DNA from 2 places in the Pseudorhodoplanes sinuspersici genome. Region 2 is predicted to be linked to the other one. Evidence: riboswitches for the same ligand, from Rfam matches in the RefSeq annotation. Region 2 holds a riboswitch; the other holds the start of a gene.
The links. Region 2 has a riboswitch for thiamine pyrophosphate ahead of CAK95_RS01900 (FAD-dependent oxidoreductase). Riboswitches for the same ligand answer to the same signal wherever they lie in the genome.
Positions count from the first base shown of each region.

Region 1 (5,672 bases), 2.7 Mb from region 2:
TTGTGACGAAGAGCAACCACGATCGAAATGTCACGGCGTATGGATCCCCGCTTTCGCGGGGACGACAGCTATTTACCGGCCTCATCCTGAGGAGCATTGCGAAGCAATGCGTCTCGAAGGATGGGGCCGGATTAACACTTGACATCCTCCCCAGTATATGATTTTTTTCCTAAATCCTGTCCCGCTGAAGGGGCGTTTCATGAGCGTCGTGAGACGCGGTGCGGTGGCCGTTGGGTGCGAAGGACGTATCGCATGCAGCGGAGGCCCAAGCTGCGATGATCCGGCTCACCGGCCGTGGGTCACCAGCGGAGGATAACAAGAAGAGCCGCCCGGTGTCGTCCGGTCCACGGTGTCTGTCCTCCGGGGTTGTCGCAGAGTAAGCCTCAAACACCGCGCGCGGAACGCCGAAGCTTTTCGGCGGTTCGTGGTGCGACCAATCTCATGCGCTTTACTCACACTTGCGCATGGGGCCGCGGGCAGGCTGAGAGCCCGGCGTTCCGCGCGCCCTTCATTTGAAGGGCATCAAGCGGCGGTTTGGACGACGGCGTACCCCGCGCCGCTAAACAACAGGGGCGATGACGCATGTCTAACGTCTTGCTCCTCGCCCCTCTCCCGACGCATAGTCCGCGCATTCAAACCTTTTGGGGGAAACATGAAGCTCGTGCGTTACGGCCCGGCGGGCCGCGAGAAACCCGGCATCATCGATGCCGAGGGTAAAATCCGCGACCTGTCGCGCATCGTGCCTGACATCGACGGCGCCATGCTGGCCGACGGCGGCCTCGCCAAGATCAAGAAGGCGAATATCAACCGGCTCAAGGTTGTGCCCGGCAAGCCGCGGCTCGGCGCCTGCATCGGCCATGTGCGCAACTTCATCGCCATCGGCCTGAACTATTCCGATCACGCCGCCGAAGCCGGCATGCCGATCCCGAAGGAGCCGATCATCTTCAACAAGGCGCCGACCTCGATCTGCGGACCGAACGACAACACCGTGATCCCGAAAGAATCCACCAAGATGGATTACGAGGTCGAGCTCGGCATCGTCATCGGCAAGCGCGCGCGCTATCTCGACAAGGGCAAGGCGATGAGCGCTGTCGCGGGCTATTTCGTGTCCAACGACGTGTCGGAGCGCTCTTTCCAGATCGACCGCTCCGGCGGCCAGTGGAACAAGGGCAAGGGCTGTGAGACCTTCGGCCCGATCGGCCCGTGGTTCGTGACCAAAGACGAGATCAAGGACCCGCAGAACCTCGACATGTGGCTCGACGTCAATGGCGAACGCCGCCAGACCGGCAACACCAAAACGATGATCTTCGGTGTCGAACACCTTGTCTGGTATTGCTCGCAATTCTTCGTCATGGAGCCCGGCGACATTATCGTCACCGGCACCCCGCCCGGCGTCGCGCTCGGCATGAAGCCGGAGCCGAAATTCCTGCAGGCCGGCGATGTCGTCACGCTCGGCATCGAAGGGCTTGGCGAACAGAAGCAGAAGCTGGTGGAATTGAAGAAGTAAGCGGCGCGCTTCCTTCGCCTCTCCCCGCTTCAGCGGGGAGAGGTTTCACCACCACGCATGAAAATGATGCACCGGTCCGTGGCCATGGCCGATGGTGAGCTGATCGGACGCCTTGATCGCGGCGGTGATATAGGCCTTGGCCTCGCGCACGGCGTCAGCGAGCGGCAAACCCTTGGCAAGCCCTGCCGCAATTGCCGACGACAAGGTGCAGCCGGTGCCATGTGTGTTCTGCGTCTCGAACCGCTCGGCGGCAAGACGCGCGACAGAAGTTGGCTCGATCAAGAGATCGACGCTCTCCGGCCCCGAGGCGTGGCCACCCTTCATCAGCACAGCACGCGCGCCCATGGCCAACAGCTTTTCGCCCTGCTCGCGCATCTCGCTTTCGTTCTGCGCCATCGGTGCTTCAAGCAAGGCCGCAGCTTCCGGCAGATTGGGCGTGATCACCATTGCCTTCGGGATCAGCACCTCGCGCAACACCTGGATCGCCTCTCCCGCCAGCAAGCGATCGCCGGACGCCGCGATCATCACCGGATCGAGTACCACCTTCTCCTGTGCGAATCGGACAAGCCCGTCAGCAACGGCATGGATCACGCCAGGATTGGACAGCATGCCGATCTTGACCGCACCGACATCGAGATCGGAGAACACCGCATCGATCTGCGCCGTGACGAAATCCGGTGGCACGTCATGAATGCCCGTCACGCCCCTGGTGTTCTGCGCCGTCAAGGCAGCAATGACGGAAGCACCATAGACGCCGAGCGCCGAGAAGGTTTTCAGGTCGGCCTGAATGCCGGCGCCGCCCCCGGAATCCGACCCTGCAATGGTGACGGCAATCGGCGTCATGAGGAAACCTTTGCCCACGCGCGCAAACGCTCCAACGTATCGGCAGCAATGTCGGGCAGGTCGCTCTGTGGCGCGTGCATCTCTCACTCCCTCCGCCGGCATGACCCGGATCAGGTTCGATGGGTTGGCCGGATGGCCTCTCAGCACGGCGGCCGATCCGCCGCGCACCCCATGAGATCGCACGATCTTTAGCCGCTAAATCCTCCAATGCAAGCTGCGCATATCATGGCTGGATCAGTTCGAAAGCTTGACGCCGGCGGCCTTGATGATGGCGCCCCATTTGTCGGTTTCGCTCTTGATGAAGGCCCCGAATTCCTGCGGCGTCGTCGGCCGCGCCTCCGCCCCGCCCTGATAGATGCGCTCCTTCACCACGGGATCGTTCATGGCGGCAACGAACGCCTCATTCAGCTTCTTGATGATGTCGGGCGGTGTGCCGGCCGGCGCGATCAGACCGAACCAGCCGATCGATTCATAGTCCTTGATACCGCCTTCGATGAAGGTCGGCGCATCCGGCAGATGGCTGTCGCGCTTGAGACTGGTCACGCCGAGCACCCGGATCTTCCCCTCCTTGATCATCGCCTGGGAGGACGGCACATCGACGATGGCCAGCGGGATGTGACCGGCCACGACATCCTGGGTTGCCGGACCAGAGCCCTTGTAAGGCACGAGCGGGATTTTTGCTGCAGTCAGATGATTGAACAGTTCGGACGACAGATGCATGGCCGTGCCGTTGCCACCATGGCCAATCGCAAGTTTCCCCTCGCCCGCCTTTGCCATCTTCACAACATCGGCCAGCGACTTGCCCTGAAAGCCCGGGCCAGCCACCATCACAAAGGGGATGGCCGTCAGCAGCGTGATCGGCGCCAGATCCTTTTGCGGATCGTAGGGCATCTTGTCCTTGAGGCTGATATTCACCGAGAGCGCGCCCGCCGCACCGATGCCGATGGTGTGGCCATCGGGTGCCGCCTTGGCGACGGCATCGACGCCAATGTCACCGCCCGCCCCGGGCCTGTTGTCGATGACGATCGGCTGCCCCAAACTCTTTTCCAGATGCGGCTGCATGGCGCGGGCAAGGGTGTCGGTGCTGCCGCCCGGCGGGAAAGTGACAACGAGCCGGATCGGCCGGTTGGGATAATTCGCCTGAGACTGCGCGACGCCAATTATGCTCATTTGAGCAATCGCAGCCACGACAAACAATTGCGCGAGTCTGCCCATCATCTTCCTCCCACCATCATTCTTGTTATTCGCTTATGTGCCTGCATTACGATTGCAGAACGCTATTGTTGTGCATCACAACTAAATCTGCAAGAATGAAATCAGCCTGATATTCAGGTAAAAAACAACAATCATGCTCGAGGAAACATAGCGTAAGAGCCCATGCAGCACAGCAAACTTCAGGCCCGTGTCATCATTGTCGGCGCCGGCCCCGTTGGAATGACACTCGCCATGGATCTGGCCTGGCGCGGCATCGACGTCATTGTCGCCGAGACACGTTACCCGGGCGAACCACCAAGCGTGAAATGCAACCACGTCTCAGCGCGGACCATGGAAGTGTTCCGCCGTCTCGGACTCGTGGAGAAAGTGCGCAATGCAGGCCTGCCCGCCGACTACCCGAATGATGCATCGTATCGTACGACATCGACCGGGATCGAGATGGCGCGTATTCCCATCCCCGCGCGCAACGAACGCTACACGGCCAAAGGTGGGCCAGATACCTGGTGGCCGACGGCAGAGCCGCCGCACCGGATCAACCAGATCTATCTCGAGCCTGTCCTGTTCGAACATGCCGCGGCGCAGCCAAACATTCGCATTCTGAACCGGACCGAGATCGAAGATTTCGTGCAGGACGAGACGGGTGTCGTCGCGACCGCGCGAGACCTTGACAGTGGCGAGACCTTCACGATCACAGGCGCGTATCTGGTCGGCTGCGACGGCGGACGTTCGACCATCCGCCGCAAGATTGGCGCACAATTGTCGGGAACGCCGGTGATCCAGCGCGTGCAGTCGACTTATTTTCGCGCTCCCAAGCTTCTGTCGATGATGCCTGGCGAACGCGCATGGATGTATCTGTCGCTTAACCCACGCCGCACGGGCACGCTGGTCGCCATCGACGGCAAGGAAACATGGCTTCTGCACAATCATCTCTACGATGGCGAACCGGATTTCGATTCCATCGATCGCGACTGGGCGTTACGCACCATTCTCGGCGTCGGTCCCGATTTCGAATACGAAGTTCTATCCAAGGAAGACTGGGTCGGGCGGCGCCTCGTGGCCGATAAATTCCGCGATCGTCGCGCCTTCATCGCTGGCGACGCTGCGCATCTGTGGATTCCCTATGCCGGTTACGGCATGAATGCCGGCATCGCCGATGCGATGGATCTGTCATGGATGCTGGCGGCCGTGCTGAACGGCTGGGCTCCTGAATCCTTGCTCGATGCCTATGAGCGCGAGCGCCAGCCGATCACCGAGCAGGTGTCGCAATTCGCGATGGACATGGCGCTGAAGAATATGCGTCAGCGCAAATCAACGCCCCCGGAAGTAGAAATGGAAGGGCCGGAAGGCGATGCGGCACGTGCCCGCGTCGGCCAAGAAGCCTATGACCTCAACGTGAACCAATATTGCTGCGGCGGATTGAACTTCGGCTATTTCTATTCGCAGTCGCCGGTCATCGCTTATGACGACGGCCAGCATCCAGCTTACACCATGTACGACTTCACGCCGTCGACTGTGCCCGGCTGCCGGGCGCCGCATGTGTTCCTGCCGGATGGGCGCTCACTCTACGACGCGCTCGGGCCGGATTATTCGGTCCTGCGCTTCGATCAAGCTGTCGATGTGACAGGGCTGGTAGAGGCTGCTGCAAAACGCGGCGTGCCGCTGACCGTTGTTGACGTGCCGCAGGACCTGGCCGGTGACCTCTATCGGCACAAGCTCGCACTGGTGCGACCGGATCAGCACATCGCATGGCGAGGCGACACGTTGCCCCCCGATCCGATGGCGCTGATCGATCTCATTCGCGGCGCGAGCGTTACTGCTATTCGCAAGGCCGCATAGCGTGAGGATGCCGGTTCTCCCGTAAGATCCAGACGCATGAAACGCATCGCAATTGTCGCCGCCGTCCTGATGATGACAGCGCCCGCCTTCGCCCATACCGGCGAAGGCCTGACCGGCGGCTTTACGGGCGGCTTCATGCACCCCCTGCTCGGCCTCGATCATGTCGCCGCGATGCTGGCGGTCGGATTATGGGGGGCGTTTCTGGGCACGCCGGCGATCTGGATTTTGCCGGTCGTCTTTCCGCTGGTGATGGCATTTGGCGGTGCGCTCG
Region 1 covers NZ_CP021112.1:3,678,732-3,684,403, reverse strand. Annotated here, with positions in the region: gene CAK95_RS17850 (fumarylacetoacetate hydrolase family protein) at 653-1,507, shown strand; gene thiD (bifunctional hydroxymethylpyrimidine kinase/phosphomethylpyrimidine kinase) at 1,553-2,350, opposite strand; TPP riboswitch at 2,420-2,532, opposite strand; gene CAK95_RS17840 (Bug family tripartite tricarboxylate transporter substrate binding protein) at 2,585-3,568, opposite strand; gene CAK95_RS17835 (FAD-dependent oxidoreductase) at 3,728-5,401, shown strand; gene CAK95_RS17830 (HupE/UreJ family protein) at 5,438-5,672, shown strand, end outside.
Region 1: it holds a riboswitch for thiamine pyrophosphate, as region 2 does, so the genes downstream of both, thiD (bifunctional hydroxymethylpyrimidine kinase/phosphomethylpyrimidine kinase) here and CAK95_RS01900 (FAD-dependent oxidoreductase) in region 2, are expected to answer to the same signal.

Region 2 (5,672 bases):
GAGATCCATCACCGTGTCGGCGCCCCAGCGGATCGACCACACCATCTTCTCGATCTCTTCTTCGACCGAAGAGGTGACCGCCGAGTTGCCGATATTGGCGTTGATCTTAACGAGGAAGTTGCGGCCGATGATCATCGGCTCGAGTTCGCCATGGTTGATGTTGCTCGGGATGATCGCGCGGCCGCGGGCGATCTCGTCGCGCACGAATTCCGGCGTGATGAAGGCGGGCAGCGATGCGCCGAAGCTCTCGCCATCGGCGAGCGCGGCCTCGGCGCGGTCCAGCATCTTTTTGCGGCCGAGATTTTCGCGCTCGGCGACGTAGATCATTTCCTTGGTGATGATGCCGGCGCGCGCAAATTCATATTGCGTCACCTTGGCATCGCCGATGGCGCGCATCGGCTTGGGCGTGTTCGGGAACATGCGGGCGAGATGTTTGCCGGTGACATTGCCGTTGTCCTCGGCCTTGATCTCGCGGCCTTCGTACTCCTCGACGCCGCCACGTTCCTTCACCCACGCGGTGCGGACGCGCTTCAGGCCCTTCTCGACATCAATGACGGCATCGTTGTCGGTATAGGGGCCCGACGTGTCGTAGATCGGGACCGGTGCTTCATTGGCGGCCGGCGTCAGCAGGATCTCCCGCAAGGGAACGCGCAGGTCCGGCGCGGCGTCCGGCGTCACATGGATTTTGCGCGAACCCTGAATGGGGCCGGTGGTGACTTTCGGCGTCACGAGATCGTTCGGGGAGACGGGCCTGTTCATTGTCTTCTCCTCTAGGCCGGCACGGCCGGTTGCGTTGTGTATTCGAGCCAGGCGCGCACGCGCGCGTCCGGATCGGAATTGCGGGTGACGTCGCTGACGACGGCGATGGAATCGGCGCCGGCCTTGAACACCGCGGGCGCCTGCTCCAGCGTGATGCCGCCGATGGCGATCAACGGAATGCTGCCGATGCGCTTTTTCCAGACGCCGATCTTGTCGAGCCCTTGCGGAGCGAAGCGCATCACCTTGAGCGTGGTCGGATAGATCGGACCCAGCGCGACATAATCGGGATCGTGGCGCAGCGCGTTGTCGAGTTCTTCGTCGTCATGCGTGGAGAGCCCGAGCGTAAGACCGGCGCGGCGGATCGCCGGAATGTCGGCCTCGGCGAGATCCTCCTGGCCGAGATGCAGATGCTGCGCGCCGGCCTCGATCGCCGCCTGCCAGTAATCGTTGACGACAAGTTTTGTGTTCGTGCCCTTGGTCGCCGCGAGCGCGGCGCGTACCAACGGCAGAGCGTCCGCGTGCGACAGATCCTTTGCACGCAATTGCACCGTGCCGACGCCAAGCCGCGTTAGGCGTTCGACCCAAGGAAGCGTATCGACGACAGGATAGAAGCGATCAGGATACGGCATGCCAGAACGGGGTCCCGATGACAGGAGTGGATGGAGAGGCGAAATCGCGCGCGCCCATCAGGCCCGCTTCATAGGCGATGCGGCCGCTTTCGACGCCGAGTTTGAACGCGCTCGCCATGTTGACCGGATCGGCCGCTTTCGCGACGGCGGTGTTGAGCAGCACGGCGTCATAGCCAAGCTCCATCGCATCGGCGGCATGCGACGGCGCGCCGAGCCCGGCATCGACAACGAGCGTGATGTCGGGCAGCCGTGCCCGCATGAGCTTCAGCGCGTCGCGATTGATCAGCCCGCGGGCGCTGCCGATCGGCGCCGCCCATGGCATCACCACGCGGCAGCCGGCATCGACCAGGCGCTGCGCGACGCCAAGATCCTCGGTCGTGTAGGGGAAGACCTCGAAGCCATCCTTAACGAGAATGTTTGCAGCTTCGACCAGTCCGACGACATCGGGCTGCAGCGTTTCGTCGTCGGCGATGACTTCCAGCTTGATCCACGATGTGCCGAACAATTCGCGCGCCATCTGCGCGGTGGTGACGGCTTCGCGCACCGAGCGGCAACCGGCGGTGTTCGGCAGCACGGCGACCTCGAGTTCGCGGATCAGCGACCAGAAGTTGTTGCCGGATTTGCCGCCCGCGGTTTCGCGGCGCAGGGCGACAGTGGCAATCTGCGCGCCCGAGGCGCGGATCGCCTCTTGCATGATCGCGGGCGAGGGATAGAGCGCCGTGCCGATCAGGAGGCGAGAGGAGAAGGTTTTGCCGTAGAGGGTCAGCATAATGGTCCTCGCATGCTGCCAACTTTCCGCTCGTCCCCGCGCAGGCGGGGGCCCAGGGTTTCACGCTGGATTCCCGCCTTCGCGGGAATGAGCGGGTGAAGAGGAAACATCATCATCCCCCTTGCCGTGGCGTGAGGATTTCGACCTCGTCGCCATCCTTCAGCGCGGTTTCGCCCCAGCGGGCGCGTTGCACGACCTCGTAATTCACGGCGACGACGAAATGCGTGCCCTCGAATTCCAGTTCACGCAGCAGGGCATCGACATGCGCGGCTGCGATATCCCTGCGTTCGCCATTGACGATCAATTGCATCGTATAACCTCGTTATCGATTGCGCCCCGCGCGACATAGGCCAGCGTCATTTCGGCAAGCGCCGGCGCGATGAGGAAGCCGTGGCGGTAAAGCCCGTTCACCGCGATCTGCGATCCTTCGATCGTGATGCGCGGCAGATTGTCGGGATAGGCCGGCCGCAAACCGCTGTCGAATTCGACGATGCGGGCTTCGGCAAAGGCCGGATGTACGGCATAGGCCATGCTGAGCAATTCCAGCGCCGAGCGCACGCTCATGCCGTTGTCTTCGCTTTCAAGCGAGGTCGCGCCGATCATGATGCGATTGTCGGCGCGCGGCACGACATAAAGCGGCCAGCGCGGATGCATCAGCCGCACCGGGCGCGACAGCGAGATTTCATTGGTCTCGACTATGATGGTTTCGCCCTTCACGCCGCGCAGGTTGCCCGCCGCTTCGGTTGCCACGTCTTCGCGCGCGGCAAGCCCACGGCAATCGATCACGAGGCCGTCGAGATCGCGCGGCTCGCAGGTGCTGTCGAACCGGATCGCGACGCCATGCGCGGTGAGCTGTTCATGCAGTGAAGGCAGCACGCGGCGCGGCTCGACATGGCCTTCCTCTGCAAAGAACAGCGCTTCGCGGAAGCGGCCGCCGAGCGCCGGCTCGAGTTCGCCGATGCGATTGTCGTGGATGCGCTCGTGATGGGCGGTCATGCGCGCGAAGCGCTCGAAATCGGTCCGGTCGCGCGGATGGGCGATGACTAATGAACCGTTAAAGACGGTGTCCGGCACGTGCTCGCGCCACAGGCTGAGCGAGCGGGCCCCCAGCCGCGTGATGATAGGTTCCGCCGCTTCCTGTTCGCACCACGGCGCCAGCATGCCGCCGGCATGCACGCTGGTGGATTGGGTAAGGTCGCGGCCGCTGCGCTCGTACACGGTGACCGGATGGCCCGCCTTGGCGAACAGCAGCGCCTGCCATGTGCCGCCAATGCCGGCACCGACGATGCTGACAGGCGTTTCGGATGGGGTGGAGGATCGCGCCATCGGATGTGATGACGGATATTGCGCCTGTTGGCGCGACGAATCGAACTTTGACTGCATATCCCTGTCCCTTCGCCGGCATGACCCGGATCAGGTTCAAAGGGTTACCGCATTATGCGGAATCTCAGCCCCTCTTCGGGACTCCCCTCGGAACGAGGCTAATGTAAGCGTATAGGCGCGGGTGTCAACGCGTGGGGACGTTAGCCATTGCCATTTCGCCGCGGCTCCCGCATTCCATGGGCAAGTTCCGCGAGACACGGGGAAGGGCCGCCGCTTGACACGTCACGTCAAAAACATCCTGTTCATCATGTGCGATCAGTTGCGCTTCGACTATCTGTCCTGCGCCGGCCATCCGACGCTCCGCACCCCGAACATCGATGCATTGGCGGCGCGCGGCGTGCGTTTTACCCGCGCCTATGTGCAATCGCCCGTGTGTGGAGCCTCGCGCATGAGCTTCTATACCGGCCGCTACGTGCAGTCGCATGGCGCCGCCTGGAACGGATTTCCGCTGAAGGTCGGCGAGATGACCATGGGCGATTATCTCCGCCCGCTCGGCGTTCAGACGGTGCTGGTCGGCAAGACGCATATGCAGCCGGACGCCGAAGGCATGGAGCGGCTCGGCATCGACCCGCAGTCGATCATCGGTGTGCGGGTGTCCGAATGCGGCTTCGATCCTTACGAGCGCGACGACGGATTGCACGGTATCGGTCCCGATGGTCGCTATGACCCGCGGCTGCCGCGCTACAATTCCTATCTCAACGACAAAGGCTATCCCGGCGACAATCCCTGGCACGACTACGCCAACGCGGCGCAGGGCAGCGATAATGAACTCGCATCCGGCTGGGCGATGCGGCATGCGCGCAAGCCCGCGCGCGTCGCCGAGGAGGATTCCGAGACGCCCTATATGACGCGCCGCGCCATGGACTTCATCACCGAGGCGGGAGACGCGCCGTGGTGCCTGCACCTGTCATACATCAAGCCGCACTGGCCCTATATCGCGCCACCGCCGTATAACGACATGTACAGCGCCGACGATGTCATTCCGGCGGTGAAGAACGAGGAGGAGCGCGCCGATCCGCACCCCGTCTATCGCGAATTCATGAATCATCTGGTCGGACGGAATTTTGCGCGCGAGGAGGTGCGGCGCGAGGTGATCCCGGTCTATATGGGCTTGATCCGGCAGATCGATGATCAGCTCGGCCTTCTGTTCGGCTTCATGCGCGAGCGTGGGCTGATGGACAACACGCTGATCGTTTTCACCTCCGATCACGGCGATTATCTCGGCGACCATTGGCTCGGCGAGAAGGACCTGTTTCACGAGCCGTCGGTGAAAATTCCGCTGATCGTCTACGATCCTTCGCGGTCTGCCGACGCGACGCGCGGATCAGTCTGCGATGTGCTGGTGGAATCGATCGATCTGTTGCCGACTTTCCTCGACAGCTTTGGCGCCGATCCGCAGGAGCAGTCGCACCGGCTGGAGGGGCGCTCGCTGCATCCATGGCTGCGAGGCGAACATCCGAAAGACTGGCGCGACATCGTTTTCAGCGAATACGATTATTCCATGCTGCCTGCCGCTATGAAGCTCGGCGTGGCACCGCGCGATGCACGGCTGTTCATGGCTGCCGACCGGCGCTGGAAATACGTCCACGCGGTCGGCTTCCGTCCGATGCTGTTCGATATGGAATCCGATCCTTGCGAGTACCGCGATCTTGGCGCCAACCCCGCTTATGCGCATGAGCGCGAGCGGCTGGCGGCGGCTTTGTCGGACTGGGCGTTGCGGCAATCGCAACGCACGACGATCTCCGAGCGCCAGATTCTCGCCGGGCGAGGAAAGTCGCAGCGACGCGGCATCCTGATCGGAGTCTGGGACGAAAGTGAGACTCCGCAGGACTTATGGAGTTCATATCGCGGTGGCGGATGATTTGCCGGTGTCGCCGACGTAGCATTGCGAAAAAGCCAAAACCGAGAATCAAGGCCGATTGGGAGGGCATCATGCATCGCCGCAAATTCGTGTTGTCGATCGCGCTCACGGGCGCTCTCGCCGCCACACATGGGATGCCCGCGCTCGCGCAGGTCGGGGAGCAGCCGATCCGCATCGTGTTTCCTTTCACTGCGGGCGGATCAGGCGATGCGCTCTCGCGGCTGATCGCGGACAAAATGCGTGCCGGGCTCAAGGCTCCGGTGATCGTCGA
Region 2 covers NZ_CP021112.1:393,984-399,655, reverse strand. Annotated here, with positions in the region: gene thiC (phosphomethylpyrimidine synthase ThiC) at 1-759, opposite strand, end outside; gene CAK95_RS01915 (thiamine phosphate synthase) at 771-1,388, opposite strand; gene CAK95_RS01910 (thiazole synthase) at 1,375-2,157, opposite strand; gene thiS (sulfur carrier protein ThiS) at 2,270-2,467, opposite strand; gene CAK95_RS01900 (FAD-dependent oxidoreductase) at 2,458-3,483, opposite strand; TPP riboswitch at 3,531-3,638, opposite strand; gene CAK95_RS01895 (alkaline phosphatase family protein) at 3,755-5,401, shown strand; gene CAK95_RS01890 (Bug family tripartite tricarboxylate transporter substrate binding protein) at 5,473-5,672, shown strand, end outside.